DNA from 4 places in the Agrobacterium sp. GW821-FHT14E08 genome. Region 4 is predicted to be linked to each of the others. Evidence: predicted binding sites of a transcription regulator. Region 4 holds the regulator's gene; each other region holds the start of a gene.

Region 1 (8,037 bases), on a different contig from region 4:
CAACCATGGCGATCCGCTCGGTGCCGATATTGCCGGCCTCTTTGCGCCGGGCAAAGGACGAAAGTGTCGTCAGCGCATCGTGCACGGATCTGCGGCTTCAGCCGGCCCCCATCAACCCTGACTGGATTATTTCCGGTAATCCCCAGGCGCGCGCGGCGGATCACTCCAGAAGCGGCGACCGCGCCTCCAGTACCGCCATGTGGGATTGCACGGCGGGTGAATTCCGCTGGTTCTTCGGCTGGGACGAGACCGTCTATATTCTCGAAGGCGAGGTGCATGTGACCGCCGAAGACGGCTCGGTCAGCATCCTGCGGGTTGGCGATGTCGCATATTTTCGTGCGGGAACCTGGGCCACCTGGCGGGTGGATGAATATGTCCGCAAGGTCGCTTTCATGCGCCGCCCGTTTCCCACGGCATTGGCTCTGGCCTACCGGGTCAAGAACAAGCTGTTTGCCGGTCGATCCTACAAGCTCGCGGCCTGAAACGATAAAACCTTCCGGCCGACGAGCCTGCCGGGCGTCGTCGGCTGAATTGTGAAGGTTCAATAAAACTCACAAAAAGTACCCCTCGCAGCAGTTGCGTTTGAATGGTCGCTGCCCTACATCTTCAGGGTTTTCTGAAGCATTTCCGGGTCACTTCCGGTCCTGCCGGGAATCGGGAAAAGACGAGGCAATGGGCACGGCGGACCGGCAAAGCGTCCGCATGCTGCAAGAGGAACATGCGCATGGCGAAGATCAAAAACGTCGCGATCCAGATGGATCATGTCTCCGGCATCAACATCGCCGGTGACTCCACCTTCGCCATGAGCCTTGAGGCGCAGGCACGCGGATACCGGCTGTTCCACTACACACCTGACCGTCTCTCCATGCGCGACGGCAAGATTTACGCCACCGTCGAACAGATGGAGCTGCGCGACATCAAGGGGGACCATTTCTCGCTTTCCGCGCCGGAGCGTGTCGATCTGTCGACCATGGATGTCATCCATCTGCGCCAGGATCCGCCATTCGACATGGCCTACATCACCTCGACCCACCTGCTGGAACGCATTCATCCGAAAACGCTGGTGGTCAACGATCCCGCCTGGGTCCGCAACTCGCCGGAAAAGATTTTCGTCACCGAATTCGCCGATCTGATGCCGAAAACGCTGATCACCAAGGACGTTGCCGAGATCGCCAGATTCCGCAATGAAATGGGCGATATCATCCTCAAGCCCCTTTACGGCAATGGTGGTGCCGGCGTCTTCCATTCGGCACGCGATGACCGCAATTTTTCCTCGCTGCTGGAAATGTTCGGCCAGATGTTCCGCGAGCCTTACATCGCCCAGCAATATCTTCCCGATGTTCGCAAGGGCGACAAGCGTATCCTGCTGGTGGATGGCGAGCCGGTTGGCGCAATCAACCGCGTGCCGGCGGAAAATGATGCCCGCTCCAACATGCATGCCGGCGGCCGGCCGGAACCGACGGAACTGACGGCGCGCGAAAAGGAAATCTGCCGCCGCATCGGTCCTGCCCTGCGCGAGCGTGGTTTCCTGTTTGTCGGCATCGATGTGATTGGTGATTATATGACGGAAATCAACGTCACCTCGCCGACCGGCATTCGAGAAGTGCAAAAATTCGGCGGTGCCGATGTTGCAAGCCTGTTGTGGGACGCGATCGAGAAAAAGCGCGAAGCGCAGGAATTCTGAGGCGCGCCACCGGCCTCCCTTTGTTCCATGCGTACAACTCGGTGCAACTAAAATACACCGATCGCGTGAAATTGTTCCTTTGATGTTCTTGTTTTATTCTTTGCTGCGTGGCACGTTGCTTGTGGGTGGCGCGCCATGGAGCATGAAGCTCTGATGTCGTGGCCGGTTTGCGGGGGCAGGCCATGGTGGCACGGGTCAATACGGTTGCATTTCAGGGCATAGAGGGTGTGCCGGTCGAGGTGCAGGTCATGGTCGCACCCGGAAGGGTCGGAATCCAGATCGTTGGCCTGCCGGACAAGGCGGTGGCCGAAAGCCGGGAGCGGGTGCAGGCCGCCCTGCATGCCTCGGGTCTGGCGCTGCCGGCAAAAAAAGTCACGATCAATCTGGCCCCTGCCGATTTGCCGAAGGAAGGGTCGCATTTCGATCTTCCCATTGCTCTGGGTCTCATGGCCGCTTTGGGGGCCATACCGGCGGAAGCATTGGCAAAATATGTGGTTCTCGGCGAACTCAATCTCGATGGCACCATCGGTATGGTTTCGGGCGCTCTGCCTGCTGCCATTGGCGCCAATGCACTTGGCAAGGGACTGATCTGCCCGGCCGAAAGCGGGCCGGAGGCAGCCTGGGCCGGAGCCGGTATCGATATTCTCGCCCCGCGTAGCCTCATTGCGCTCGCCAATCATTTTCGCGGCACCCAGCTCCTGTCCCGCCCCACGCCCGCCATCCGGGCCAATCCCGTCAATCTGCCTGATCTTGCCGATATCAAGGGGCAGGAGAGCGCGAGACGGGCGCTGGAAGTCGCGGCGGCCGGCGGCCATAATCTGCTCATGGTCGGTCCGCCCGGGTCGGGCAAATCCATGCTCGCGGCGCGCCTGCCTTCCATCCTGCCGCCGCTCGAGGCGGCGGAATTGCTGGAAGTATCCATGGTTCATTCCATCGCCGGCCAATTGTCCGGCGGCAAGCTGTCGGATCGTAGACCGTTTCGCACGCCGCACCATTCCGCCACCATGGCGGCGCTGATTGGCGGAGGATTACGCGCCAAACCGGGCGAGGCCTCGCTTGCCCATCACGGCGTTCTTTTCCTCGATGAGTTCCCGGAATTTTCACCGCAGGTGCTGGATGCGCTTCGCCAGCCGCTGGAAACGGGCGAATGCATCATTGCGCGGGCCAATCACCGCGTCAGCTATCCGGCGGAAATCCAGCTCGTCGCGGCAATGAATCCCTGCCGGTGCGGCATGGCGGGAGAGCCGGGTTTCACCTGCGCCCGCGGCCCGCGATGTGTGACGGATTATCAGGCCCGCATTTCCGGCCCGCTGCTGGATCGCATCGATATCCGCATCGAGGTTCCCGCCGTCTCCGCCACCGATCTCATTCGGCCCGTGGCGGCCGAGCCGAGTGCCATGGTGGCCGCCCGTGTCGCCCGGGCGCGCCTTGCGCAGCAGGAACGCTATGCGGCGGCGGGATTTGCCGCCATTCGCACGAATGCCCGCTGCACGACGACCCTGATAGAAAAATATGCCGAGCCGGATGCGTCCGGGCTGCAATTGCTGCGCGACGCGGCCGAGAGGCTGAAATTTTCCGCGCGCGGTTATCATCGCATTCTCAAGGTTGCCCGTACCTTGGCCGATCTGGATGGCAAACAGACGGTCGGCCGCATCCATGTCGCGGAGGCCGTGTCCTATCGCATCGCAGGCGAAAGGCTGACGGCGGCAGCCTAGAGCATTTCCGGGGAAAGTGCGAAGTGGTTCTAAGTCCGTAAAATGCGTGAAAACAAAGAGCTAGAGTAAGCTCGGCGACTCCGTCTAAACCGGATGTGCACTAAAAGGCCGCCATTTGTGCACCGCCTGAAAATCAATGTGCCGCCAGCGGGGCCAGCGGCACATTGGAATATTTGCTAATCTGGCACGCGATCACGCCGCGCCTGAAGGCGTGGCTTAAAGCCCAAGCCCTTCGAAAAGCGCCGTCGAAAGGTAACGTTCCGCGAAGGAAGGAATGATGACGACGATGTTCTTGCCGGCATTTTCCTCGCGCGCGCCGACCTTGATCGCCGCCGCCAGCGCAGCACCGGAAGAGATACCGACAGGCACGCCTTCCAGTTTCGCCACCAGACGGGCCGTTTCGAAAGCCTCGTCATTGGTAACAGTGACGATCTCGTCATAGATTCCGGTGTCGAGGATAGCGGGGGCGAAGCCTGCGCCGATGCCCTGAATCTTGTGGGGGCCGGGATTGCCGCCGGAAAGCACCGGGCTGTCGGCGGGCTCGACCGCAATGACCTTTACCTCCGGCTTGCGGGATTTCAGCACCTGGCCCGCGCCGGTAATCGTGCCGCCTGTGCCGATGCCCGAGACCAGAATGTCGACCGTGCCGTCGGTATCGTTCCAGATTTCTTCGGCTGTCGTCCTGCGGTGAACATCCGGATTGGCGGGGTTTTCGAACTGCTGCGGAATGATGGCGTCGGGCAGCGTTTCTGCCAGTTCCTGCGCCTTGGCGATTGCGCCCTTCATGCCCTTGGGGCCTTCGGTCAGGACCAGCTCGGCGCCCAGCAGGGCCAGCATTTTCCGGCGTTCGACCGACATGGTCTCCGGCATTGTCAGGATCAACCTGTAGCCCTTGGCAGCGGCGGCAAAGGCGAGCGCGATGCCGGTATTGCCTGATGTCGGCTCCACCAGCGTCGTCTTGCCGGGGGTGATCTTGCCCTGCGCTTCCAGAGCCTCGATCATGGCGACGCCGATGCGGTCCTTCACGGAAGCGATGGGATTGAAAAATTCGAGCTTGGCGAGAAGATTGGCCTTCACGCCCTTCTCCTTCGCCAGCTTGTCCAGCCGCACGATCGGCGTATCGCCGATTGTTTCCGTGATGGAGGAATAGACGCGTCCGCGTCCGGGCTTTCTGGCTTCGGGCATGATGCTCTCCTGTATGAAGGCCACAGAATAGTGACCGCAAGATTTGAGCGGCAGAATAGGAGCAATCGTCGCGTCAATCTAGCGAACGTTCATCCTTATATGGCTGGTTTAATGGAAAAATTTCACGATAAAACAGCCAAATGCACGAATTTATTTTAGGTGCTGCGGATCGCGATCATGGTCGCCGTTCCGGCCAGAATACCGGCCGCGGTGCGGTTGAGAATCGTCAAGGCACTCGGCCTTTTCAGGAGGTTACGTGCCTTGGCTGCGAGCAGGATGTAAGGCAGCAGAACCGCCATCAGCACGACGAAGGTGATGGCGAGAAGTGTCGCATATTCCGAAGGGCCGATCATGCGGATATCGATCAGCGTCGGCACCAGCGCCACGTAAAACAGCATTGTTTTGGGATTGCCAAGCGTGATCAGCAGGCCGGACAGGAAGGACATGGACATGCTGGTGCTCTTTTTAGCCTTCAGGTCCTGCGGCAAAAGGCCGGCGGTCCAGAGCTTCCAGGCGATGTAGAGGAGATAGGCCGCGCCCGCGAATTTCAGGACCATGAAGGCCTCCTGAAAGGTCTGCGCCACAAAGGCGAGGCCCAATATCACGCCGGTCAGGTAGATCATGTCGCCCAGCACCAGCCCGAGGCCCATGAAGAAAGTTTCCCGGAAGCCCGATCCCAGCGCCCGCGCCACGATTGCCGTCATGCCGGGACCAGGAATGGCGGCGGCTATGAAGAGGGCGGTGGCATAGGCAAGCAGGGTCGTCAGCGTCATGGTCGTCTTTCCCGGAAATCCGCTAAATCCATAGCGAAATCGCCGGGTAAAAACAATCGGATCATGAAGGCCTGCTGGTCAGATCCCTGTCGAACCGAAACCGCCGGCGCCGCGTGCTGTCTCGGATGTCTCGGTTACTTCACTGACGACAACCTGCGTTACGGGAGCGATCACCATCTGGGCGATGCGCATGCCGCGCTCGATGACGAAATCATCCTGCCCCAGATTGGCGAGAATGACCTTCACTTCGCCGCGATAATCGCTGTCCACCGTGCCGGGGGAATTGAGGCAGGTAATGCCGTTCTTGATGGCGAGGCCGGAGCGGGGGCGGATTTGCGCTTCATAACCTTGCGGAACTTCGAAAACGAAGCCTGTCGGCACGAGCGTCCGTTCGCCGGGTTTGATGGTCAGCGGTTCATCTAAGGGTACCGCCGCGCGCAGGTCCATGCCGGCCGCGCCACGGGTTTCATAGGAGGGCAATTCGAGGTCTGCGCCATTGGCGAGACGGACGAGCCGGAGGAGGGGTCTATTGTCGTTTTGAACGGTCATGGGGCATTAGTTTGCCGAGATCGCGGCAAGGTCAATTGCAAAAGCGGGCCTGAAACGCTAGATACCCCGCAATTCCACAGGATTTGTCAGATGGCCGAAACACTTGCCGAGGCGGTCTCCCGCCGCCGCACCTTTGCTATTATTGCGCACCCGGACGCGGGTAAGACCACGCTTACGGAAAAACTGCTGCTGTTCGGCGGAGCGATCCAGCTTGCCGGTGAGGTGAAGGCGAAGAAGGATCGCATCCAGACCCGTTCGGACTGGATGAAGATCGAGCGCGAGCGCGGCATTTCGGTCGTCACCTCGGTCATGACCTTCGAATATAACGACCGCGTTTTCAACATTCTCGATACGCCCGGCCACGAGGATTTCGCCGATGATACCTACCGCACCCTGACGGCGGTGGATGCGGCGATCATGGTCATCGATGCCGCCAAGGGTATCGAGCCGCGCACGCTGAAGCTCTTCGAAGTCTGCCGCATGCGCGACATTCCGATCATCACCTTCATCAACAAGATGGACCGCGAAAGCCGCGACCCCTTCGAGATTCTGGATGAGGTGGAAGAGAAGCTCGCGCTGGATACTGCGCCGATCACCTGGCCGGTCGGGCGGGCGAAGACTTTCTGCGGCGCCTATAATCTCGCTGAAAACACCTTCCGCGGCAACGATACCCAGGTGGACGGGCTGCCGGTAAACGGCCCCCGGGCTGTTGCCGACCGCCTGCCGGAAAATGAACGCCACCTCTTTGTCGAAGAAACCGAACTGGCGCTGGAAGCCTGCCGTCCTTTCGATCGTCAGGCATTTCTCGAAGGTCACATGACGCCGGTTTTCTTCGGTTCGGCGCTGCGCAATTTCGGTGTGCGCGATCTCATCAATGCGCTTGGTGACTTCGCGCCGCCGCCGCGCGATCAGGTGGCGGATACCCGCACCGTCCATGCGGCTGAAGAGAAAATGACGGCCTTTGTCTTCAAGATTCAGGCCAATATGGACCCGAACCATCGTGACCGTATCGCTTTCGCCCGCATCTGCTCGGGCAAGCTGGAGCGCGGCATGAAGGCGCGGCTTGCTCGCACCGGCAAACAGATGGGCCTTACCGCGCCGCAATTCTTCTTCGCCTCGCAGCGCCAGCTGGCCGATACGGCCTTTGCGGGCGACGTGGTCGGCATCCCGAACCATGGCACGCTGCGCATCGGCGATACGCTGACCGAAGGTGAAAACCTCGTCTTCCAGGGCGTACCGAACTTCTCGCCGGAAATCCTGCGGCGTGTACGTCTGGAAGACGCCATGAAGGCCAAGAAGCTGAAGGAAGCCCTGCAGCAGATGGCGGAAGAGGGCGTCGTGCAGCTCTTCTCGCCGGAAGACGGTTCGCCCGCTATCGTCGGCGTTGTCGGCGCGCTGCAGCTCGACGTGTTGAAGGAGCGTCTGATGGGCGAATATGGCCTGCCGGTCTCCTTCGAAATGTCGCGCTTTTCCGTCTGCCGCTGGATTTCTTCCGATCAGCCGGCGGAAATGGACAAGTTCCTCAACGTCAAGCGCGGCGATATCGCCCGCGATCTGGATGGCGATCCGGTGTTTCTGGCGCAGGACGCTTTCTCGCTCCGCTATGAGTCCGAGCGTTTTCCGGCGATCAAGATGGTCGCGATCAAGGAATATCACGTCGCCAAGGCGGCGTGATATCAGCCGGATTGCACTTTGTATGCCAAGGGCCGAGCATTTTCAGGAAAAGTGCGCAGCGGTTTTCCGTCCGGAAATGCGGAAAAACAAAGAGCTAGAGCATTGAAGGTGATTACGTTTTCACCGGAAATGCTCTAGTTTCCCCGTTAAACGGGAAACTGGTCCGGTATCATGACGCTTTCAGGCAAACATATTCTTCTCATCATCTCCGGCGGCATCGCGGCCTATAAGAGCCTTGATCTCATCCGCCGCCTGAAAGAGCGCGGCGCGAAGGTGACGCCTGTGATGACGAAGGGCGCCCAGGAATTCGTCACGCCGCTTGCCGTCGGCGCACTGTCCGCCACCCACGTTTTCACCGAGCTTTTTTCCAGACAGGACGAGCAGGATGTCGGGCATATCCGGCTTGCGCGCGACTGTGACCTCGTGCTGGTCGCGCCCGCCACTGCCGACCTGATGG
Region 2 (8,037 bases), on a different contig from region 4:
CGGGTCGGCAGGGCACGGCGCACGGCAAAGCCACCAATATCGCTGGTGCGGGGAATGATCAGGTTTTCGATGGCATCGCAGGCAAAAGCATCACCCGCGACGGGATCGTTACCGGGAAAGAAGGACATCGCAAGCTCCTCGTATCGTCTGGCGGGAGTTTAGCATAACCGAGGGGGAGGGGAGCATCGCGATATCGAACGCAGCGTCAACGATCCTTGTTAACACGACATTGTGAGAACACCTTACGGACGGGGAGAGTTTTCAAACCTCTCCTCCGTCATCTTCGGGCTTGTCCCGAGGATCTAAACACGTCAAGAAAATCAATGCATTGCAGATCCTCGGGACAAGCCCGAGGATGACGTCGAGTGTTTGAATCAGGAGGTGGCTGCCTTATCGAATCACGTCCAAACGCTCCCGCTAAACGCAGTCATTCCCCGTCCAGCGGCTCCACACCCTGCGGCTTGCCCGCACGATCGAGGCGAATCTTCTCGATTCGCTTTTCGGCAGCGTTCAACAGCGTTTCGCAATGCTTCTTCAGGGCTTCGCCGCGCTCATAAATGGCGATGGATTCGTCCAGCGCCACGTCTCCGCGTTCCAGGCGAGCGACAATGCTTTCCAGCTCGGCGACGGCTTTTTCGAAAGAATAACCGCTGACATCGGCTGTGTTGGCATTTTCCGTCATGTTCAACCCTTCATCATTCTCAAAATATGCATGGCTGCCGATTCCGCCAGCCCTTCCAGATCATAACCGCCTTCCAGCAGGCTGACGACCCGGTTCGATGCGTATTTATCCGCCATTTCCAGAAGCCGGCCCGTTGCCCAGTCGAAATCCTCGCCCACCAGATTGATCTGCGCCAAGGGATCGCGGTGATGCGCGTCGAAACCGGCGGAGATGAGGATGAGATCGGGCGAAAAATCGGCAATCGCCGGCAACACGCGGGATTTGAAGGCCTCGCGGAAATATTCGCTGCCGGTGTTGGGCGAAAGCGGAGCGTTGACGATATTGTTCTTCACGCCAGTTTCGTTTTTGTCGCCGCTCCACGGGTAAAGCGGCATCTGGTGGGTGGAACAGAACAGCACGGATGTGTCGTTCCAGAAGATATCCTGCGTGCCGTTACCGTGATGCACATCCCAGTCGATGATGGCGACGCGCTCCGCGCCGTGCGCCTTCTGCGCATGGCGGGCGGCAATCGCCACATTGTTGAAAAGACAGAAGCCCATGGCCTTTGCGGTTTCCGCATGGTGGCCGGGCGGGCGGGCAGCGACGAAGACATTGTCGGCCGCACCCGTGAACACGTCGTCCACCGCCGCCATGGCAGCACCGATGCCGGTCAGTGCCGCCTGCAGGCTTTTTTGCGAAACGTAAGTGTCGGCCTCGACGCGGTTGATCTCGCCATCCTCTTCGGGGATCTGCCGCATGACAGAAAGCAGATGCTCCTCCGGATGCGCCAGCAGCACCGCATCCTCATTGGCCTGCGGCGCTTCAATCCGTTCCAGCCGCTCGAAATTCGGATGTTCGAGCGCGATGTTCAGCGACCGCAGGCGGTCTGGCCGCTCCGGGTGGCCGGGAGGCGTGATGTGCTCCAGGAAGATCGGATGTTCGTATAAACGCGTCGCCATTCTTTTCCTCCCGAAGAAAGTCTGTTCAGACGCGCTGCGGCAGAAGCGGATAACCGGCCATCACGGCGCGGCCGGCAAGAGCGGCAAGCACGGCCTTCAGCGCATCGCCCGGAATGAAGGCGAGCGAACCCATGAAGGCCTTTTCGAAACCGAGCCCGACGACCAGCGCCAGATAGGTGATGCCGAAAGCATAAAGCACGACCACGCCACCGATCAGGCTGGCGACGAAAAAGCCGATGCCCTGTGTGAGAGCAGACTGGCCGCGATTGACGAGTTTTTCCGAGAGCGTGCCGGTGACGAAAACCGCCGCGATCCAGCCGATCAGGAAGCCCGTGGTCGGCGTGGTGAAGATGGAAAGGCCGCCGCGTCCGCCCGAAAGCACCGGCAGGCCGATGGCGGCAATCAGGATCGTCAGGAGAACCGCCAGCGTACCGCGTTTCGCGCCCAGCACGACGCCGGCCAGCATGACACCGAGCGACTGCGCGGTGATCGGCACGGGGATGAAACCGAGCGTGATCGGCGGCAGAAGCCCGAGTGCGATGATGATGGCGGAAAACAGCGAAATCAGCACAAGGTCGCGGGTCGTCATGGCTCGGAAACTCCGGATGGTTATCTGGCCGTCAGCTTTGGCCTCTGAAACCGCGCGCGTCAATGGCGTCGGCAATGGCATCGGCATCCTTCAACGTCATAATGACGAGCGGCACGATGATGGTGGCCATCCGCACGGGCAGGCCGCGTGCCCGGTGCGCATCACGCACCGCATGGTAACGATTGACGATTTCAGGCACGAAACGCACGACGAGCCCGACCGAGAGCCCGATATCGGCGGCCTTCACCAGCCCCAGCCTTTCCAGCGGGGCGGCGGCAAGTGCGATCTCGTCCATGAATTGCGAGATGCTGACGGTGATGGTGACGGCGGTGGCAAGCAGCGCCAGCGCCGTCAGCCGCAAAAGATTGACACTGGCATCATGGGCAGGAAGCAGGAGATAGCTGAAGGCGGCGACGAGGAAGATGGTCAGCATCACCGGCCGCAGCCGCAGGCCGATATCCTTGAAGGGCAGCCGCGTAGCACCCAGAATGAAGGCGGCCAGAACCGTCGCGCCTGCGAGAACCAGCAGATCGCGGGTGAGGAACAATGCGATGCTGAAACCCATCAGCGTCACGAGCTTGAGGCGCGGCGAGACGCGGTAGAGCCAGCCAGCGCCTTCGACATGCAGCGATTTCATCGCGATGCCACCTCCAGATAGCGCGCCACCGCTTCTTCGGGTGCGGCGTCGGCCACTAGCGCGCCTTCATGGAAAACCAGCACCCGGTCGAAACCCGCAACCAGCGGCAGATCGTGGGTGATGACAACAAGCGCCTGCGACAGCGTCGCCATGGTTTTTTCCACGATCGCACGGTTTTTGAGATCGAGCTGGTTGGTCGGCTCATCGAGAATGAGGATTTGCGGTTCGGTGACCAGAAGCGCCGCCAGCGCCGCCAGCTGCAATTCGCCGCCGGAAAGCTCATGCGCGCGCCGGTCTTCCAGGTGAGCGATGCCGAGCCGGGCAAGGACGGCTTTGACTCTGGCGTCGGTTTCCGCTCTGCCGAGACCGAGCCGTTTCAGCCCGAAGGCGACATCGTCGCGCACGATTGGCAGGATGATCTGGTTCTGCGGATTCTGGAAGATGAAGCCGACCGCCTGCAAGACCGCCTTGGCGTCGCTCACGGTGTCGAGACCGTTCACCGAAACCTTGCCCTCGCTCGGTTTGTTCAGCCCGTTGATCAGCCGGGCAAAGGTGGTCTTGCCGGAACCATTGAGGCCGATCACGCCGATGCGCCGTTCCGTCAATGTCAGAGACAGCGGCTGCAGGGCCTGCCGGCCCTCGAAAGCGACACCGGCGGCGTCGAAACGGATTTCCAAGCTTACATCCTCGCGCTCGTTTTCCGGTTCTATACCCCGTCATCAACAGAAGTGAAACAAGGAACAAAAAAAGAACATTGCAATCCTGAAAAAGCCGTCATACCTTCTGCTCCATGGTGATCAAGGTTTCAAACGAAGCGGCAAGACGAATTTTTCTGGCGCGGCAGGGGCTTTCCTCGCCGCCCGGCAAGGCTCTTTCCAAGAGCGACCTGCTGCAGCTGATAACCGATATCGGTTTTGTGCAGGTGGACAGCATCGGCACGGTGGAGCGCGCCCACCATCAGATTATCTTCTCCCGCAACCAGACCTACAGGCGTGATCATCTGACCACGCTTTTGGAAAAGGACCGGGCGCTGTTCGAGCACTGGACGCATGACGCTTCCATCGTGCCGACGGAATTTTATCCCTATTGGAAGCACCGCTTCCGCCGCCGCGAGCCGATCATTCAGGAGCGCTGGCGCAAATGGCACGGCGAGGGCTTCGACGCCGCTTTCGGTGAAACGCTGGAGCGCATTGCGGCAACCGGCCCGGTTCTGGCGCGGGAGCTGAAGGAAGAGGGGCACCAGTCCGGCGGCTGGTGGAACTGGCATCCGTCCAAGACCGCACTCGAATATCTCTGGCACACCGGCAAGCTCGCGATTGCCGGCCGCGTAAACTTCCAGAAGGTCTATGATCTCGCCGAACGGGTGATTCCCGGCGAGCATCATGAAACCGAGGTAGAACATGCCGAATTTGTCGACTGGGCCTGCCGTGAGGCGCTGAAGCGGCTGGGTTTCGCCACCCATGGCGAAATCGCCGCCTTTTTCGATCTCGTCACCCCGCAGGAGGCGAGGGACTGGGTCAAAAACCATCGCGATGAACTCTGCGAGGTTTCGCTTCTTGCAAGCGATGGCGACACTGCCCGCCCGTCCTATGCCTTTGCCGATTTCACCTCCGACCTGACCGACGTGCCGGAACCCTCATCCCGCGTCCGTGTCCTCAGCCCCTTCGACCCGCTGCTGCGCGACCGAAACCGCACGGAGCGGCTGTTCGGCTTCTATTATCGCATCGAGGTCTTCGTGCCCGAGCCGAAACGGCAATATGGCTATTACGTCTTCCCGCTTCTGGAGGGTGACAGGCTGATCGGCCGCATCGACATGAAGGCGGATCGCAAGCGCGGCACGCTGGATGTGCGTCGCCTGTGGCTGGAGCCGGGCGTGCGCGCCTCGGCTGGACGGCTGGAGAAGCTCGACGCGGAACTGGTGAGGCTGGCGAAGTTTACGGGTGTTGAGAGCGTGAATTATCTGGAGGGCTGGCGGGAGGAAAACTGAGGTTTTTTGCTCGATTGATTGCAAGACAGGGCACGCAGACACAGCGTTCCTGATCCGTGATGCCGGATTGTCGCGCGGCGTTGCGGCATATTTCTTCTCCCCGCCGGGGAGAAGGTGGCCCGAAGGGTCGGATGAGGGGGCAATGGCAGCGATATGCGGAGAACTTGCCCCCTCATCCCGCTGCCGCGGACTTCTCCCCGACGGGGAGAAGAAACAAGCGGAACCCGCTCGCCTCACACTCGCTAAGTGAAGCTAGACTAGCCCCCAAAAATCAGCAGATGTCCGTCGCCGAAATCTTGATGCCGAATCCTTCGAGCCCGACATAATGGCGCTCACGCGTCGTCAGCAGCTTGATGGAGCTGATGCCGAGGTCTTTCAAAATCTGCGCGCCGAGGCCGATTTCCAGCCACTCATTTTCGCGCGAACGGGCCTGTGCATGCGCTTCGTCGGGTTCGCGCGCCTTGCGCCGTCCGGCCACCTGGCCGACACCGACGGAGCCCTCGCGCAGATAGACGATGACGCCGCGGCCTTCCTCGGCAATCTTCTGCATATAATGGCGCACCGGCTGGCGGTCGCCGAACACGTCGTCGGCGACGTTCTCGGGATGAAGGCGAACGGGAATATCGACGCCATCGCGGATATCACCGAAAATCACCGCCATATGCTGCATCCGGTCCCAGGGCAGGGAATAGGTCTGCGCCTTGGCCGGCCCGAAGGGCGTTTCGATGGTGAAGGAGGATTCCATCTCCACCAGCGTTTCCTTGCGCTGACGATAGGCGATGAGATCGGCGACGGAAACCTGCTTCAGCTGGTGTTTTTCCGCAAAAGCCGTGACCTGCGGCCCGCGCGTAACGGTGCCGTCATCATTGACGAGTTCGCAGATGACGCCGATCGGTGGCAGGCCCGCCAGCTTGCAGAGATCGACGGCCGCTTCGGTATGGCCGGAGCGCATCAGCACGCCGCCTTCGCGGGCAATCAGCGGGAAGATATGGCCCGGCCGGGTAAAATCGGCGGCGCCAACATTGGGGTTGGCGAGGTTGCGCACCGTCAGCGTGCGGTCATCGGCAGAAATGCCTGTCGTGGTGCCGTGCTTGAAATCGACGCTGACGGTAAAGGCCGTCGTGTGGGCGCTGTCGTTTTCCGCCACCATGGCATTGAGGTTCAGCCGCTTGGCCTCCTCGCGCGGCATGGGAGCGCAAACGATACCGGAGGTGTGGCGCACGATGAAGGCCATCTTTTCCGCCGTGCAATGAACCGCGGAAATAATCAGATCGCCTTCATTCTCGCGGTCGTCATCATCGGTCACGACAACGATCTCGCCGGCTTCGAAAGCGCGGATGGCGTCTACGACACGTTTCTGGTCATATGCCATTTCAGAAATACCTCAGCTTAGCCGGCCGGTCTGGCCGCGATCTCGCAAATAATGGTCAGCAACGGTGCAGGCGATCATCGCTTCGCCGATCGGCACGGCGCGGATGCCGACGCAGGGGTCATGGCGGCCCTTGGTGCGCACGTCCACATTGTTGCCGTCGGTATCGATGGACAGCCGTTCCGTCAGAATGGAGGAGGTGGGCTTGATGGCGAAGCGGGCGATGACAGGCTCGCCGGTCGCGATGCCGCCCAGAATGCCGCCGGCATGGTTGGAGAGGAAGATCGGCTTGCCGTCATTGCCCATGCGCATCTGGTCGGCATTTTCCTCGCCGGAAAGCTCGGCCGAGGCGAAACCTTCGCCGATCTCCACGCCCTTAACGGCGTTGATCGACATCAGGCTGGAGGCGATATCCTGATCGAGCTTGGCATAAATGGGTGCGCCGATGCCGGCCGGAACCCCTTCCGCCACCACTTCGACAACGGCGCCGATGGAGGAACCCGCCTTGCGGATGCCGTCGAGATACTCTTCCCAGACCGGCACCATCGCGGCGTCAGGGCAGAAGAACGGGTTCTGGTCGACCTGATCCCAGTCCCAATTGTCGCGATTGATTTTGTGCTTGCCGATCTGCACCAGCGCGCCGCGCACATTGAGGCTCGGCACCACCTTGCGGGCGATCGCGCCGGCCGCGACCCGTGCTGCGGTTTCGCGCGCGGAAGAACGCCCGCCACCACGATAATCGCGAATGCCGTATTTCAGATCGTAGGTGAAATCCGCATGGCCGGGGCGGAACCGTTTGGCGATCTCGCCATAATCCTTCGAACGCTGGTCGGTGTTTTCGATCAGCATCGAGATCGGCGTGCCGGTGGTTATCATCGTCTCGCCGTCCTCATCCAGCATCACGCCGGAGAGAACCTTGACGATGTCATCCTCGCGGCGTTGGGTCACGAAGCGGCTTTGGCCGGGCTTGCGCTTGTCCATCCAGTGCTGCACCTCGGCAAGCGTGAAGCGGATGCCGGGCGGGCAACCATCCACCACGCAGCCCAAGGCGGGCCCATGGCTTTCTCCCCAGGTGGTAACGCGGAAAAGATGACCGAAGCTGTTATGCGACATATTTCTCAAGACCGGAAAGCAGGGCCGACCTGCGGACAGGGGCCGTTTAAAACAAGCGGATTTGTCATAGTGGAAAATCGGAGCAAGGCAAAAGCCTTTCTTTCATCGCAGGCCCGATAAGAAGGTGACATACCGTTCACGAAGCGCGACAGCCGCAGGGCGACACACATAACCACGGAGAATAGAAGCCGCCGGGCAAATGATTCGGTCTGAACCCCCGGGTTTTGGGAGATGACGAGAGTATAAAGATACCGGCGTTTTCCACGCTAATCCGGAGTTTTCCAATATTGCTGCGAAATGCGGTGTAAAAATCACTAACGGCTTGAACGCGATCCCAAATCCGTTCATCAATTGGGCCGAAAATGTCATGGTTGCGGGCAATTTCCGCCACATTCGAAAGGCAATTCTTCATGCATGTAAGGTTTTCACGCAAATCCACGAAAGCTAGATCGATGCGTATGATGATTGCCGCCCTTCTGGCTACCGCCAACCTTTTGATGCCCATCAACGGCTTCGCCCAGAGCGTCGACGTGGAAGGCACGATCAGCAAGATCGACGCGAACGGGCTGAGCATTACGCTCAACGACGGCAAGACCTATCGCGTGCCGGAAGAGTTCAATTTCGAAGGCCTGAAAGCGGGCGTGAAGGTTGTGGTTTTCTACACGGAAGTGGATGGCAAACGCGTGGTCGACGATCTTCAGGTCGTGGAATAAGCGGCGATT
Region 3 (8,037 bases), 560 kb from region 4:
AGATGAGGAAGCACCGATGCTGAAGAAGAACACATTGCTGACGGGGGTGGTTTTCCCCCTCATGTCGCTGGCGATTGCGGTGGAACCGGCCGCGGCCGGTTTTGCCGGCGCCGCGCGGGCGCAGACGCAGATGCCCCAGTCTCACGCTCTCCAGTCGCAGACCCCGCTGATTCTGGCGCAGGCGCAACCGGAAGGGCAGCCTGCAGAAGAGCAGAATCCGGAAGAGCTTCTGCGCAAGCAGCGCAAGCAGGCTGAGGAGGCGCAGCCCCAGGCCGAGCCGCAGAAGCAGGAGCAGGCGCCGGAACCGCCGCGTGAGCGCCCGCCGGAGCCGAAGGCCGAAGCCGAACCGCGTGCCGAGCCCCAGCGTGAAGCGCAGCCGGAACCCCAGCGCGAGCCGCAGCAGCGCGAAGCCCGCCCGGAACCTGCCCCAGCCGAACAGCCACAGGAACGCCCGCGCCGGGCGCAGGAGCCGCAGGGTGAGGGCGAACAGCGTCCCGCCCGCCAGAAGGAGGCAGCTCCCGAGGCCGCACCGGCCGAGCAGCAGCCGAAGGAGCGCCCGCGCAAACCAGAGCGGGCCGAACAGCCCGCGGGCGAGGGCGAGCAGCGCCCTGAACGTCCGCGCAAAGAACGGGCGAAGGAGCCGGCGGCCGAACAGCCTGCAGCAAGCCCCGAAAATGCCGAGCAGCCGGCCAAGCCCCGCGAACCGGCGCCCGGCAAAAAGCCGCAGGTAGAGGAAAAGGCCCCGGAACAGAAAGCCGAGCCGGCTGAAAAACCCGTTCCGGAGAAAAAACCGGCAGCCCCGGAACCTGCCGCGAAGGAAGCACCGGTTCCGACCGAAGCGCCTACGCCCGCACGTCCGCCGGCGCCGGAGGCGCAGCCCAACCCCGCACCGGGCCAGCAGCCCTCCGAAAAGCCGCCGGTAGAAGGCCAGGGCAAGACCGAGCCTGCGGCTCCGCTGCCAGGCACGCCGACGCCACCGCCGCCAAGCGGTGCGACGACCGGGCAGGCGCCTGCTGGCGAACCCGTTCCCAATCAGGTCGCCATCCCGCAGACCGAAGCGCCTGCGATGACGAAGGAGGAGCTGGACAAGGCCAAGGCGATCGCCAAGGATCCGTCCAAGACTGCTGACACCGTTATCCTGCCTGTCGACAAGGGCGCCGCCGTTCTCGACAGCGACAAGGAAGTGGAACGTTCCGGCAACCGCCAGACCCGCGAGGAGCGCCGTCGTGAACGCGAACAGGCCGGTGATGTGAAGGTTCCAACCTCCGACGCCGAGGCGCAGCGCACCGGTGCGGCCGAAGGCAAGGCCCCGCCGCCGCCCGTCAAGATGGAGGCCATCACCTCCCAGCAGGGCGAACGTGTCGATCGTCGCCCGCAATATGAACGGCCGGAAGGCGTGCGCGAATGGCAGCCGCGTGAAGGCCGTCCGCGTGACCGGGACCGCGATGCACCGATCATCCTGCAATTCGGTGATCGCGTTGTGGTGCGCGGCGACGACAACCAGCGCTTCATCCGTGATGGCGGCGAGCCCTATTACGAGCGTCTGCCCGGCGGCCGTGTCCGCGAAACGGTCGAGCGCCGGGATGGCACGCAGGTTGTGACGATCCGCAACCGTTATGGCGACGTGATCCAGCGCTCGCGAATCGACGATCGTGGCCGGGAATATGTGCTGTTCTATGCGCCCGATCTGATGGACGATCCCGACCGCGATTATGTCTATCGCGATCCGGGTCTCGACCTGCCGCCGATGCGCCTGCGCATTCCCGTTCGCGACTACATCATCGACACGTCGAGCGATCCCGACCGCGATTATTATCGCTTCCTGGAGCAGCCCCCGGTCGAGCCTGTGGAACGTGTCTACTCGCTGGATGAAGTGCGTTATTCGGCCCGTATCCGCGACAAGGTGCGCCGTATCGACCTCGATACGATCACCTTCGCAACCGGCAGCGCCGAAATTCCGATGGCGCAGGCCCGTTCGCTGCGCAAGGTGGCGGATGCGATCAACAAGGCGCTGGACAAGAACCCCGGTGAAACCTTCCTCATCGAAGGCCATACCGACGCCGTCGGTTCAGATGAAAGCAACCTCGTTCTTTCCGACGAACGCGCCGCTTCCGTCGCCAATGTCCTGACCGATGTTTACGGCATTCCGCCGGAAAACCTCGCGACCCAAGGTTATGGCGAGCGTTACCTGAAGGTTCAGACGCTCGGCCCGGAACAGCAGAACCGCCGCGTCACCATCCGCCGCGTGACGCCGCTGGTGAAGCCGGTCGCCCAGAACTGATTGGTTCAGGTGAAAAACAAAAGCCCGGAAAGCGCGAGCTTTCCGGGCTTTTTTTGTTGGTGGCGAGGCATTCTGTTTCCACTCCGTCATCCTCGCCCTTGAGGCGAGGATCCATTCCTGCAAGCGCATCGTGGCTCCTCGGGTCAAGCCCGAGGATGACTGAGAAGACTATCTTTTCAGTTCAGCGCCACCGCGATTTCCGCCGCCAGCTGCGCATTGTTGCGCACCAGCGCAATATTGGTCTCAAGGCTGCGGCCATCCGTCAGGCGGAAAATATCACCGAGCAGATAGGGCGTGACTTCCTTGCCGCTGATGTCGTCACGTTCGGCATGGGAAATGGCGCGGTTGATGTAGATTTCCATCTCCTCGCGCGGAATTTCGTCCTCTTCCGGCACGGGATTGGCCACCAGCATGCCGCCATCGATGCCCAGTTGTTCGCGGGTCACCTGGAAATTGGCGATTGCCGCCGGGCTATTGAGCGAAAGCGGGCTCGGCAGGCCGGAGGAGCGCGACCAGAAAGCCGGGAATTCTTCCGAGCCGAAGGTGACAACAGGCACGCCATTGGTTTCGAGAACCTCGAGCGTCTTCGGAATATCGAGGATCGCCTTGGCGCCGGCGCAGACGACGATCACGCCGGTTTTCGCAAGCTCGGTCAGATCGGCGGAGATGTCGAAGGTCTCTTCCGCGCCCTTGTGCACGCCGCCAATGCCGCCGGTGGCGAAAACGCGGATACCGGCGCGGGCGGCGGCGATCATGGTGGCGGCCACCGTGGTGGCGCCGGTGCGGCGCTCGGCAATCGCGAAGGCGATGTCGGCGCGCGAGACCTTCATGGCGTCGGTGGTCTTTGCCAGCGCTTCCAGCTGGTTCTTCTCAAGGCCGATATGCAGGGTGCCGTGAATGACGGCGATGGTTGCCGGAACAGCCCCCTGATCGCGGATGATCTGCTCGACGCTTTCGGCCATCTCGATATTGCCGGGATAGGGCATGCCATGGGTGATGATGGTCGATTCGAGCGCCACGATCGGCGCACCGCGCTGCTTGGCGGCGGCGACTTCTTGCGAATAAACGATGGGCAGGAGCGGGGAGATGGGGCGGGTCATTCTGTCTGTTCCAGGTTCTTAAAACGGGTTCATGCCAGCATTTCGGCTTCGGGGACAAGCCCCAACATGGCCTCGACACTGTCTTTTGATAGGTCTTGGGCGGTGGCGAAGGGCGATTGCACGGTGATAGCCGCCGCCGCGGCTCCCAGCCGCAATGCTTCTGCGATCGTTTTGCCCCCGGCGATCGCCGCGAGATAACCGGAGGCCATGGCGTCGCCGGCGCCGGTTACGTCCTTGACCTCGCGGATCAGTGGTGGGTGGAGGATCGCCGTTTCCGTCCCTTTGAAGGCGACGACCTCACTGGCGCCACGGGTGACGATGCCGCCGGCAAGCCCGGCCTTGCGCAGGATTTCCGGCCAGTCGCGGACATTGGCGGCCGTTTGCCCCGTCAGGGCGCGGGCCTCGGCCTCATTCATGAAAAGCATATCGATATCGGCGAGCGCGCCTTTCAGCTTCACCGCCTTGGCGGGCGAAATGGCGATGGCCGCAAGCGGCTTTTCGCAGGCGCGGGCAACGAGGCCGAGCGCCGTCAGCGTATCCTCCGGCAGATTGGCGTCGCAGAGCAGAAAGTCGCTCGCGGTGATCGCCTCGCGCACGGCACGCACCTTCAGGCGGCGCGGGGTGAAGAGCTTGTAGAGGTCCATATCGGCAAGCGCGATGACCAGATTGCCGTCACGCTCCAGAATGGCGGTGTAGCTCGGCGTGCGGCGGTCTAGGAAGGTGAAGGGCGTGTCTTCCACGCCCGCCTGCCGTGCAGCCTCCGCCACGGCTTCGCCGGTGACGTCGCCACCGCGCGGGGCAATGATGCGGACCTGAAAACCCAGCCGGGAGAGATTGCGGGCCGCATTGAAACCGCCGCCGCCGGCCTCTTCCATCCACGAGCCGGGATTGCTGGCGCCGGACGTCGTTTCCGCCTCGATCATGCCGCGCCTGTCTATATGCGCGCCGCCCAGAACGAGTATTTTCTTCACGCTTGCGTTTCCCTCTCTGGCGGATGGAAAGACCGGACGATTCGGCCTAAAATGGTGTCTTCCTGACCTCGCATCCGGTTTGCGGCGATGGGCCGCGCACGGAAAAACGAAAGCAGAACAAACGACTTATCCCTATTTGTTTTCAATGTGCTGGCTCAGCCTTGCGGAATGAGAACAAATAGAGTACATACCATTTCCATACTGCTTCATTGCCTGTGCGGCTTCAATAACCTAAAGGTGGTTCGGATGGCACAAAATTCTTTGCGTCTCGTAGAGGATAAATCGGTGGATAAAAGCAAGGCACTGGAAGCGGCGCTCTCCCAGATCGAACGGTCGTTCGGCAAGGGATCGATCATGAAGCTCGGTTCCAATGAAAACGTGGTTGAGGTGGAGACCGTTTCGACGGGTTCGCTCAGCCTGGATATTGCGCTCGGTATCGGCGGCCTGCCGAAGGGGCGTATCGTTGAGATTTACGGTCCGGAAAGCTCCGGTAAAACCACGCTGGCATTGCAGACGATTGCGGAAGCCCAGAAGAAGGGCGGTATCTGCGCCTTCGTGGATGCCGAGCATGCGCTCGACCCGGTCTATGCCCGCAAGCTCGGTGTGGATTTGCAGGGCCTTTTGATCTCGCAGCCGGATACGGGCGAGCAGGCTCTGGAAATCACCGATACGCTGGTGCGCTCCGGCGCCGTTGACGTGCTGGTCGTGGACTCGGTTGCGGCGCTGACCCCGCGGGCCGAAATCGAAGGCGAGATGGGCGACAGCCTGCCGGGTCTTCAAGCGCGTTTGATGAGCCAGGCGCTGCGTAAGCTGACAGCCTCGATCTCCAAGTCCAAGTGCATGGTGATCTTCATCAACCAGATCCGCATGAAGATCGGCGTCATGTTCGGTTCGCCGGAAACGACGACGGGCGGCAATGCGCTGAAATTCTACGCTTCGGTTCGTCTCGATATCCGCCGCATCGGCGCCGTCAAGGAACGCGAAGAGGTTGTCGGCAACCAGACCCGCGTGAAGGTCGTCAAGAACAAGATGGCGCCGCCCTTCAAGCAGGTGGAATTCGACATCATGTATGGCGAGGGTGTTTCCAAGACCGGCGAGCTTGTCGATCTCGGCGTCAAGGCCGGCATCGTCGAAAAATCCGGTGCCTGGTTCTCCTATAACAGCCAGCGTCTGGGGCAGGGGCGTGAAAACGCCAAGACCTTCCTGCGTGACAATCCGGAAACGGCAAATGAGATCGAACTGGCGCTGCGCCAGAATGCCGGTCTGATCGCCGACCGCTTCCTGCAGAATGGCGGCCCGGACGCCGGCGAAGGCGACGACGGCAGCGACGAAGGCTGATGCCTTTCCGTGAAGTCTCGGGCATCGCCGCCCGCAGACTTCCATGAACTTGTATAGATCAAAAAGGGTCGTGCGATTTTTCTTCGCGTGGCCCTTTTTATTTGCCTATATGTCTTGCTTCGCCTCCATGGCTGGACAGGGCAGGGTGCGAACGATAAAAGCCAGTGATTTTGCAATAAAGCCATCGTTTCCGATGGCAATGATGGACTCCAGCTGTGAGCGGTGTGTGGGCATGAGCGGTGTGAATGAAATTCGGTCGACCTTTCTCGACTACTTCAAGAAGAACGGACACGAGGTCGTGCCCTCCAGCCCGCTGGTGCCGCGCAACGATCCGACACTGATGTTCACCAATGCGGGCATGGTGCAGTTCAAGAACGTCTTCACCGGTCTCGAAAGCCGTCCCTATTCCACGGCCGCCTCGGCGCAGAAATGCGTGCGCGCCGGCGGCAAGCATAATGATCTGGACAATGTCGGTTATACGGCACGCCACCATACCTTCTTCGAAATGCTCGGCAATTTCTCCTTCGGCGATTATTTCAAGGAAGAGGCGATCACGCATGCCTGGAACCTGATCACCAAGGAATTCGGCATCGACCGCAACCGTCTGCTGGTCACCGTCTATCACACCGACGATGAGGCCTTTAACCTCTGGAAGAAGATTGCCGGTTTCTCCGACGACCGCATCATCCGCATTCCGACCAGCGACAATTTCTGGGCGATGGGCGATACCGGTCCCTGTGGTCCCTGTTCGGAAATCTTCTACGACCATGGCGATCATATCTGGGGCGGCCCGCCCGGCTCGCCGGAAGAGGATGGCGACCGGTTCATCGAAATCTGGAACCTCGTCTTCATGCAATATGAGCAGCTGACGAAGGAAGAGCGTATCGACCTGCCGCGCCCGTCGATCGATACCGGCATGGGTCTTGAGCGTATTTCCGCGCTGTTGCAGGGCAAACACGACAATTACGACACCGATCTGTTCCGCGCGCTGATTTCCGCCTCCGTCGAGGCGACCGGCGTTCCGGCCGAAGGCGAAAAGCGCGCCAGCCACCGGGTCATCGCTGATCATCTGCGCTCGTCCGCCTTCCTGATCGCCGATGGTGTTCTGCCGTCGAACGAAGGTCGCGGTTACGTTCTGCGCCGCATCATGCGCCGCGCCATGCGTCATGCCGAGCTTCTCGGCGCGCGCGAGCCGCTGATCTACAAGCTTTTGCCGGCGCTGGTGCAGCAGATGGGCCGCGCCTATCCGGAACTCGTCCGCGCCGAGGCGCTGATCTCCGAGACGCTGAAACTTGAGGAAACCCGCTTCCGCAAGACGCTGGAACGGGGCCTTTCGCTGCTTTCCGACGCGACCTCGACCCTGCACAAGGGCGACATGCTGGACGGCGAGACCGCCTTCAAGCTTTATGACACCTATGGCTTCCCGCTCGATCTGACGCAGGACGCGCTGCGCGCCCGCGAAATCGGTGTCGATATTTCCGGTTTCACCGATGCCATGGAGCGCCAGAAGGCGGAAGCTCGCTCGCACTGGGCCGGCTCCGGCGACAAGGCGACCGAAACCGTCTGGTTCGAGCTGAAGGAAAAATTCGGCGCGAGTGAGTTCCTGGGATATGACACGGAAACCGCCGAAGGCGTCATCCAGGCGATCGTCAAGGATGGCAAGTCGGTTGACAGCGCCGCCGATGGCGAGACGGTGCAGATCGTCGTCAACCAGACGCCGTTTTATGGCGAGTCGGGTGGCCAGATGGGTGATACCGGCGTGATCTCGTCCGACAATGGCACCTTTGCCGTTTCCGATACGCAGAAGAAGGGCGAAGGTCTCTTTGTTCATACGGGCGCCGTTTCCAAGGGTGGCTTCAAGCTTGGAGAGGCCGTGCAGCTGACGGTGGATCATGAGCGTCGTTCGCGTCTGCGCGCCAACCACTCCGCCACGCACCTGCTGCATGAGGCATTGCGCGAAGTGCTCGGCACCCATGTGGCCCAGAAGGGTTCGCTGGTTGCGCCCGAGCGCCTGCGCTTCGACGTTTCGCATCCAAAGCCGATGTCGGCCGAGGAGCTGAAGGTCGTTGAGGAAATGGCAAACGAGATCGTGCTGCAGAATTCGCCGGTTGTCACACGCCTGATGAGCGTTGACGACGCCATTGCCGAGGGCGCGATGGCGCTGTTCGGTGAAAAATACGGCGATGAGGTTCGCGTCGTGTCCATGGGCACCGGCGTGCAGGGGGCGAAGGCCAACCGTCCCTATTCCGTTGAGCTTTGCGGCGGCACCCATGTTGCGGCCACCGGCCAGATCGGCCTTATTCGCATTCTCGGCGAAAGCGCCGTCGGTGCGGGCGTGCGCCGTCTT
Region 4 (8,037 bases):
AGGCCGGCACGGTCGTCACCAACGCCACCTTCCAGCCCTTCACCGTTTATGGCCTCGTCGCCCTCATCTATTTCGCGCTGTGCTGGCCTCTGTCGAAGAGCAGCCAGATCCTCGAAAGGAAGCTCAATGTCGCTCATCGAAATCACTGAAGTCCGCAAAAGCTATGGCAGCAACGAGGTTCTGAAGGGCATCAACCTCGATGTGGAGCCTGGTGAGGTCATCGCCATCATCGGCAAGAGCGGATCGGGAAAATCGACCCTGCTTCGCTGCATCAACGGGCTGGAGACGATTTCGGCCGGTTCCATATCGGTCGCCGGCGCGCAGCTTCTCGAAGACGATCTGCATCTGAAAGCCCTGCGGCTGAAGGTCGGCATGATCTTCCAGCAGTTCAATCTCTTCCCGCACCAGACCGTTGGCGGCAACGTCATGCTGTCGCAGACCGTGGTGAAGAAGACCCCAAAGCCGGAAGCGGAAGCCGTTGCCCGCAAGATGCTGGAACGGGTTGGGCTTGCACATAAATTCGATGCCTATCCCGATGAATTGTCCGGCGGCCAGCAACAACGCGTCGCCATTGCCCGGGCGCTCGCCATGCAGCCCATCGCGCTCCTGTGCGATGAGATCACCTCGGCGCTCGATCCCGAACTTGTCGCGGAAGTGCTTGCCGTGGTGCGTGAACTCGCGGCCGAAGGCATGACGCTCCTGATGGTGACGCATGAAATGAAATTTGCGCGCGACGTCTGCTCCCGCGTCGTCTTCATGCATGAGGGCAGGGTGCATGAAATAGGCCCGCCGGAAGAGGTGTTCTCCAATCCCTCGACACCCGAACTCAAGCAGTTCCTGGGCGTTGCTGCACGCCATTGAGGACCGTTCGGATGCCCAACAAAAAAGGCCGGCGGGTGAAAACCTGCCGGCCTTTGATCTTATAGGATTTCGCGGCTTAGCGCTTGGAAACCGGAACGTAGTCGCGCTTGCCGGCGCCCGTATAGAGCTGGCGCGGACGGCCGATGCGCTGCTGCGGATCTTCGATCATTTCGTTCCACTGTGCGATCCAGCCGACGGTGCGGGCAAGAGCGAAGAGAACGGTGAACATGGTCGTGGGGAAGCCGAGCGCCTTCAGCGTGATGCCGGAATAGAAGTCGACATTCGGGTAAAGCTTCTTTTCGACGAAGTAGGGGTCGGAAAGGGCGATCTTTTCCAGTTCCAGCGCGACCTGCATGATCGGATCGTCCGAGTTGCCGGTGGCTTCCAGCACTTCGTACATTGTCTTCTGCATGATCTTGGCGCGCGGGTCGTAGTTCTTGTAGACGCGGTGGCCAAAGCCCATCAGGCGGAACGGGTCGTTCTTGTCCTTGGCGCGGGCGATATATTCCGGAATACGGTCAACCGTGCCGATTTCGTTGAGCATGTTGAGCGCCGCTTCGTTGGCGCCGCCATGAGCCGGGCCCCAGAGGCAGGCGATGCCAGCCGCGATACAGGCGAACGGGTTCGCACCCGAAGAACCGGCAAGACGCACCGTGGAGGTGGAAGCGTTCTGCTCGTGATCGGCATGCAGGATGAAGATGCGGTCCATGGCGCGGGCCAGAACCGGATCGACCTTGTAATCCTCGCAGGGCACGGCAAAGCACATGTGCAGGAAGTTCGAGGCGTAATCGAGGTCGTTCTTCGGGTAAACGAAGGGCTGGCCGATATGGTACTTGTAAGCCATGGCGGCGATCGTCGGCATTTTCGCAATCATGCGCAGCGAGGCGACCATGCGCTGGTGCGGATCGGTAATGTCGGTCGAGTCGTGATAGAAGGCCGAGAGAGCGCCGACCGTGCCGCACATGACGGCCATCGGATGCGCATCGCGGCGGTAGCCGGTGAAGAAGCGGCTCATCTGCTCATGCACCATGGTGTGGCGCGTGACGCGGGTGTCGAAATCCTTCTTCTGAGCCGCGGTCGGCAGTTCGCCGTAAAGCAGCAGATAGCAGGTTTCCAGGAAGTCACCCTGTTCGGCGAGCTGCTCGATGGGGAAGCCACGATGCAGGAGAACGCCCTCGTCACCGTCGATATAGGTGATCTTGGATTCGCAGGAGGCCGTCGACGTGAAACCCGGGTCGTAGGTGAAAGAGCCCGTGTGCTTGTACAGCGTGGCGATATCGACGACGCTTGGTCCAATCGTGCCTTCCCTGACCGGGAGTTCGACCTGTTTTTCGCCAAGTGTCACTGTAGCGCTTTTTTCCGTCATACTGATCCTCCGAAAACATGCGGGTGGGGGCGTTGAGACACGCCCCGCGGTTAAGCGTCTACCGATTAGCTATATGATCCTTGCGCCGATGCCAAGCTATCCGAAGGTCAAATTGTGCATTGCGGCAAAAGCAATCCCGTTGCTTTGGGCTTTCGTGGCGATAGCAATTCAATCTCGGTCAACGCAGGGTTAAAGGAAAGGATTGCAATCCCTCACGCGTGCCTGCAAATCTGTTTCCGGTGCGGCAAGGGGCGGCGCAAATTGCTTGGTCAAGGGGAAAAACAGCATTTCCGGTATGCCGAAACGTTGCAGGGCGACTTGCCCGGCACGCGGGATATTCTGCTTCCCCTTCGTCGGACGAGCGACATTGCGACATATGGCACGCCCGCCATTATTCCCCGGCAAAATCTCAAAAACTCTGTCACTGGAAAAATTGCCATATGGGTCGCCGAAGAGCGCGCTTTTGGCCATGATTTTCTTTTTATTCCCGTTCTCATCGGCTGCGGCGCAGTTCTGTGGTTTTCTCTCGACGTCACGCCCGCGTCATCCGTTCTGGCGATTGCATTTTTGCTTGTCGCGGGCCTGGCGCTCCTCGTCAGATATACCCCCGGCTTCATGTCGACGGCTTGCGGTCTCTGCGCTTTTGTTTTGCTCGGCATGCTTCTGGCCGATTTTGAAACCCGGCGGGCCGGAACCGTGGTGCTGGATACGCCCGTCACCACCACCCTCACCGGCACGGTTGCGCGCCGGGAGGTTGATGCGCGCGGTTCCTGGCGATATGTGGTTCGGCTGACCGCGACGGCGGCGCCGGTTTTGTCTCGTCCGCCACAGATGATTTCCGTGCTATCGCGCGGCAGGGGTGAACCGGCGGCACTGGGCGCCACCATCAGCGGCAAAGTGCGCCTCTCGCCGCCGTCCGGCCCCGCCTTGCCGGGATTGAACGACTTTGCCTTCGCATCCTATTTCAAGGGAATAGGCGCCACCGGTTTCTTTTATAAGCCACCGCAGACGCTTCCGTCACCTGCAGGGGACATCAAGGCCGAGGCGGGCTGGCTCGAATGGGCGGATATGTGGCTCTACGGACTTCGCAGCGCCATTGCGGAACGTATCCGCTCCACCATCGGCGGTGATGCCGGCGCTTTCGCCGCCTCCATCGTCACCGATGAGAGACAGGCGATCTCGGCGGAAACGATGGAGGCTTTGCGGCTCTCCGGCCTTGCCCATATCGTTGCGATATCCGGGCTCAACATGGCGCTGGCGTCAGGCATTTTCTTCGTTGGCCTGAGATTGGCCTTCAGCCTGTTTCCGGGCTTTGCGCAGCGCTGGCCGGTCAAGAAGATCGCGGCCTTTGCAGCACTGCTGATGACACTCGCCTATTACCTCATTTCCGGTTTTGCCGTCTCCGCCGAACGCGCATGGTTGATGATGTCGGTGATGCTGATCGCAGTTCTTTTCGACCAGCCGTCTCTCAGCCTGAGAAATGTTGCCCTTTCCGCTCTGGTCATTCTGGCTTTCTCGCCATCGGAAATCATGGGGCCGAGTTTCCAGATGTCATTTGCGGCCACCATAGCGCTTGTTTCTGCCTATGCCGCCTGGAACCGCTGGCGGACCGAGCGGGATCGGTTGCTGGTCGGGCGCAGGCCCGGCTGGATGACGGTGCTGCAAATGGCAGGTGCCGTCATTGGCGGTGTTGTCACGACATCGCTGATCGGCGGACTTTCGACGGCGATCTATTCCGCCGAACATTTCCATCGTGTCACCACTTATGGACTTTTCGCCAATCTGGCTGCCATGCCGTTGATGTCGCTGATCGTCATGCCGTTCGGTCTTCTCGCGATGCTGCTGATGCCCTTCGGGCTCGATGCGCCTTTCCTGAAGATCATGGGTTATGGCATGGCTCTTGTCATCGAGGTCGCCAATGAGGTGGCGTCATGGGGTGGCAGCGCGGCGACGGGGCGGCCGCATGGGTGGTTTATCGGTCTCGCCACAGCGGGTTTCCTGCTGCTGACTTTGCTGCGCAGCCGGCTTGCCCTTCTCGGTATACCGGTCCTGATTTTCGCCTTCGGCCTGTCAGCTTTGCCCCCCCGTTATCCGCCTCATCTCCTGGTGCACGAGGACGGCCAGCTGGTGGCCATGCTGGAGGATGGCAAGGTCTTCACGACAAGAGCGCGGCCACCGGACTTTGTGTATGGCCAGTGGCAAAGGGCGCTGCTGCTGCCGGAAAAACCCGTGCCGCCAATAGTAGTGGAGCCGGAGGTTCGGGTAAGCACTGCCGGCTTGGCGCCGAAAACGAAACTCCCACCCAAAGAGATGGCGGCGGTGACGAAAGAGATGACGGCGGCGCTGAGGGATGCCAAGGCTGGGGTCTTCACCTGCAGAAAAGACATATGGTGCGTGGCCCGCGCCGGCAGCGGCGAGTGGATCATCGTTCTGGAGGATGGCCGCTTTGCCGGAACAGCCTGTGATATCGCCGATATTGTCATCGTTTCCCGCCGAACTTCGTTTTCACAGTGCCGCTCCGGGGCGCTGCTTCTCAATCGAGACATATTGCGACGTATCGGTTCAGTGGAAATAGATTTTGCCAATATGGATCAGGCAGGCGTGGTAAAACGGCTGCGCGCCGCAATATCTGGAACGGACAGGCCGTGGAGCGAACATCGTTATTACGACTGGAAAAGCGGCCGTTTCGATCATGAGGTGCCTGAGGCCGTCAACAGGCTGCTGGCGACGTCAGAGTGAGCCGCCAGCGTGGTTCATCATGCCCTGGCGCGCAGATCTTCGATCACGTCGCCGATCCCGCCAATTTCTTCTTCATGCGCCGTGTCACGCCAGGTTTCCTTCAAACCGGCCTCGTACCATTCACGCATCGCGGGCAGGGCGAGCAGCCTTTCGCAATAGCTCCTGGCCGCGGGTGAAAGATCGGCGCCATAGCTCTGGAAACGGAACGCCACCGGGCAGAAAAAGGCGTCGACCGCCGTGAATTTCGCGCCGGCGAGATATGGTCCACCGAATTTTTCAAGGCCTTCGCTCCACAGCGCATCAATGCGCTTGATATCGGCGGCAAGCCCGGCATCCCCGCCCTTCGGTCTTGCCCTGATGCCGACAGACATGGGATAGAGATTGCGCAGCGAAGAAAAGCCGGCATGCATTTCACTTGCCGCCGACCGTGACCAGGCCCGTGCCTGCTTGTCGCTCGCCCAGACACCCTGATGTCTTTCAGCAAGATATTCAGCGATCGAAAGCGTTTCCCACACCATGAAGCCGTCATCGACAAGGCACGGCACCTTGCCGGTTGGCGAAAAGGAGGAGAAGGAAATTCCTTCACCGAACGGAATGAGTTTTTCGGTGAACGCGATACCCAGCGTGCGCATCAACACCCACGGCCGCAACGACCATGAAGAATAGTTCTTATTCGCTATATAAAGATCGTACATGGCGTATCTCCCGGATATGACGCGCATTTTTATACCTGCCGGGCGTCCGTGGAATATCGAAAATAATCCATGGCTCCCATAAGCCGTATTGATGAATGATAAGGGGAGGGCATGGACGGCAACGCTTCGCAAATATCACCGTCCGGAGACAGCTGAAAAATCACCAATCGACCGACGATGCAATTCAACTTCGCGAAGGCTTGGTGAGAATTCAAGAGCTGAATGCGGCAGGCCAGACCTATGTCGTCATACTAGCAAAACGGAAAATCAGCATGAAACTGTAGCCAGTTTCGGAAGGCATCAGGCATCGCCCGCGTCAGTCACATACCACCGTGCGTATCCAAATTATGCCATGCTTCAGGCAGTCTTCACCTCTCATACAGGCGTCATCATCAAGACGACGCCTGTCGAAAACCGGATGACATCCCGTCCATCGGGTCAATGATAACGGCGGATCAACCCAACCAGCTTGCCCTGGATTTTCACCCGATCCGGTCCGAAGATGCGGGTCTCATAAGCGGGGTTTGCAGCCTCGAGCGCGATGGAGGCGCCCTTGCGGCGGAAGCGCTTCAGCGTCGCCTCCTCGTCATCCACCAATGCCACAACGATATCGCCCGGATTGGCTGTATTGCCGTTGCGGATAATGACGGTGTCGCCGTCAAAAATGCCGGCCTCGATCATCGAATCGCCCTTGACCTCAAGCGCGTAATGTTCGCCGGTGCCCAGCATATCCACCGGCACGGCAACGTCGTGGGTGTTGTTCTGGATGGCGGAAATCGGCACGCCGGCGGCGATACGGCCCATGACCGGCACGGTAACGGCGCCACCGAGATCATTGGCTGGTGCCTTGGGGGCAGGGGTCGGTTCCGGCGTCTTCGGCTTGCCGAGGCTGCCTTCGATGACGCTCGGCGAAAAGCCGCGCTGCGGCCTTGCGCCCGGCGCGTAGGCCTCGGGCAACTTGATGACTTCCAGCGCCCGTGCCCGGTTAGGTAGCCGGCGAATGAAACCGCGCTCTTCGAGGGCAGTGATCAGCCGGTGAATGCCGGATTTGGAGGCAAGATCGAGTGCGTCCTTCATTTCATCGAAGGAGGGCGGCACGCCGGACTCTTTCATTCTTTCATGAATGAAGAGAAGCAATTCCTGCTGTTTGCGCGTGAGCATGAGGAAAACACCCTTGAGAATCGTAGTGGAGATCGCGAAACAAATACAGAACGAACACTATATGTTCCATATGTGTTCCGCAATCCCCTAAAATTTCGTGAAGCTGCTATCTGTTGTTTTGATGATTTGCCTCATCGCACGAAATTGTGCTTTTCTTCGCCTCGAACCGGTGCAGCATGGCTTCCTGTCGCGCCGCCAGCAGGAATGACAATGACGAAACCCTATTGCATCGATCATCTCGTCTTGCCCGTGCAGGCTCTTGCCGTTGCGGAAAAGCGCTATGAAGACCTCGGCTTCACGGTTGCGCCGGAGGCTCTTCATCCCTTCGGCACGCAGAATGCATGCGTTTTTTTCACCGATGGGACCTATCTGGAGCCGTTGGCAATTGCTGATCCGGCTAAATATAATGCCTCCGTGAACCGTGGCGATGTGTTCACAGGCAGGGATCAAGCCTTCCGGCAGGGTCATGGCAGGGAGGGATTTTCCGCTCTGGTAGCCCGAACCGGGGATGCCTTTGCCGATCATGAGAGATTTGCGGTCTCCGGCCTTTCGGCGGGCGATATCTTTGAATTTTCGCGGCCTGTTCGAATGCCGGACGGTTCGCAAAGCGAGGCGGCATTCCGGCTTGCTTTTGCAGCAGCAAGCGGGACGGCTGCGGATTTCTTTTCGTTCAGCTGTCAGCGGCTTCAGGTGCTGCCGGGCGATCGCACGGCACTGGAGCGCCATGCCAATGGGGTTCTCGGCCTCAGCGAGATCGTTCTGTTTTCAGGAGCCGATCGAAATGCGGCGCGGCTGATCGAAACGGTTTTTCGCTGCAAGGGTGAAATGTCCCCGGATGGTGATATGGTTTTCGCAACCGGCAATGCGCGCATCCGATTGGCGGCAAAGCCGGTTTTTGGCGGGCATGGCATGGATGCCAGGGAGTGGGGCGACGGCGGATTGCGCGGCGCGGGCGTCATCTTTTTGTCACACGATCTTGCCGTGACAGAAGCTGTGCTTGCTGCTAATGGCGTGTCCTGCGCAAAAGCGGGCGGCCGCCTGGTGGTGGCAGCAGCACCCGGTCAGGGCGTAACATTCGCCTTCGAGGAAAAATGATGAGCGTTACGAACAATCTCAAAGTCACCGCCGGCGATGGCGCCAGCAAGGTTTCCTTTTCCAATACAGAGCGTTTTTCGCTGATTGCCGGCCCCTGCCAGATGGAGAGCCGCGAACATG

What was found. Region 4 encodes LexA, which represses DNA repair genes until DNA is damaged. Its sites were predicted from a motif close to TGTTCNNNNTGTGTTCNG; they were not measured.
Region 1: the regulator LexA is predicted to act here: its motif matches at 1,757-1,774, upstream of AC1ROR_RS11560 (YifB family Mg chelatase-like AAA ATPase).
Region 2: the regulator LexA is predicted to act here: its motif matches at 3,583-3,600, upstream of AC1ROR_RS09505 (energy-coupling factor ABC transporter ATP-binding protein).
Region 3: the regulator LexA is predicted to act here: its motif matches at 4,523-4,540, upstream of recA (recombinase RecA).

What each region holds. Positions count from the first base shown of each region.
Region 1 covers NZ_JBXAPJ010000002.1:583,861-591,897, reverse strand. Annotated here, with positions in the region: gene AC1ROR_RS11570 (cupin domain-containing protein) at 1-482, shown strand, start outside; gene gshB (glutathione synthase) at 725-1,684, shown strand; gene AC1ROR_RS11560 (YifB family Mg chelatase-like AAA ATPase) at 1,867-3,399, shown strand; gene cysK (cysteine synthase A) at 3,616-4,584, opposite strand; gene AC1ROR_RS11550 (LysE family translocator) at 4,740-5,357, opposite strand; gene dut (dUTP diphosphatase) at 5,436-5,906, opposite strand; gene AC1ROR_RS11540 (peptide chain release factor 3) at 5,997-7,580, shown strand; gene coaBC (bifunctional phosphopantothenoylcysteine decarboxylase/phosphopantothenate--cysteine ligase CoaBC) at 7,752-8,037, shown strand, end outside.
Region 2 covers NZ_JBXAPJ010000002.1:141,231-149,267, reverse strand. Annotated here, with positions in the region: gene AC1ROR_RS09530 (pirin family protein) at 1-128, opposite strand, end outside; gene AC1ROR_RS09525 (exodeoxyribonuclease VII small subunit) at 428-682, opposite strand; gene AC1ROR_RS09520 (histone deacetylase family protein) at 685-1,620, opposite strand; gene AC1ROR_RS09515 (biotin transporter BioY) at 1,646-2,209, opposite strand; gene AC1ROR_RS09510 (energy-coupling factor transporter transmembrane component T family protein) at 2,241-2,846, opposite strand; gene AC1ROR_RS09505 (energy-coupling factor ABC transporter ATP-binding protein) at 2,843-3,523, opposite strand; gene AC1ROR_RS09500 (winged helix-turn-helix domain-containing protein) at 3,637-4,833, shown strand; gene ribB (3,4-dihydroxy-2-butanone-4-phosphate synthase) at 5,105-6,205, opposite strand; gene aroC (chorismate synthase) at 6,218-7,315, opposite strand; gene AC1ROR_RS09485 (DUF1344 domain-containing protein) at 7,768-8,028, shown strand.
Region 3 covers NZ_JBXAPJ010000001.1:1,390,711-1,398,747, reverse strand. Annotated here, with positions in the region: gene AC1ROR_RS06900 (OmpA family protein) at 17-2,281, shown strand; gene AC1ROR_RS06895 (pseudouridine-5'-phosphate glycosidase) at 2,458-3,381, opposite strand; gene AC1ROR_RS06890 (carbohydrate kinase family protein) at 3,411-4,352, opposite strand; gene recA (recombinase RecA) at 4,599-5,690, shown strand; gene alaS (alanine--tRNA ligase) at 5,923-8,037, shown strand, end outside.
Region 4 covers NZ_JBXAPJ010000001.1:831,313-839,349, forward strand. Annotated here, with positions in the region: gene AC1ROR_RS04045 (amino acid ABC transporter permease) at 1-149, shown strand, start outside; gene AC1ROR_RS04050 (amino acid ABC transporter ATP-binding protein) at 127-861, shown strand; gene gltA (citrate synthase) at 938-2,227, opposite strand; gene AC1ROR_RS04060 (hypothetical protein) at 2,417-2,698, opposite strand; gene AC1ROR_RS04065 (ComEC/Rec2 family competence protein) at 2,594-4,966, shown strand; gene AC1ROR_RS04070 (glutathione S-transferase family protein) at 4,984-5,661, opposite strand; gene lexA (transcriptional repressor LexA) at 6,100-6,822, opposite strand; gene AC1ROR_RS04080 (VOC family protein) at 7,033-7,917, shown strand; gene kdsA (3-deoxy-8-phosphooctulonate synthase) at 7,917-8,037, shown strand, end outside.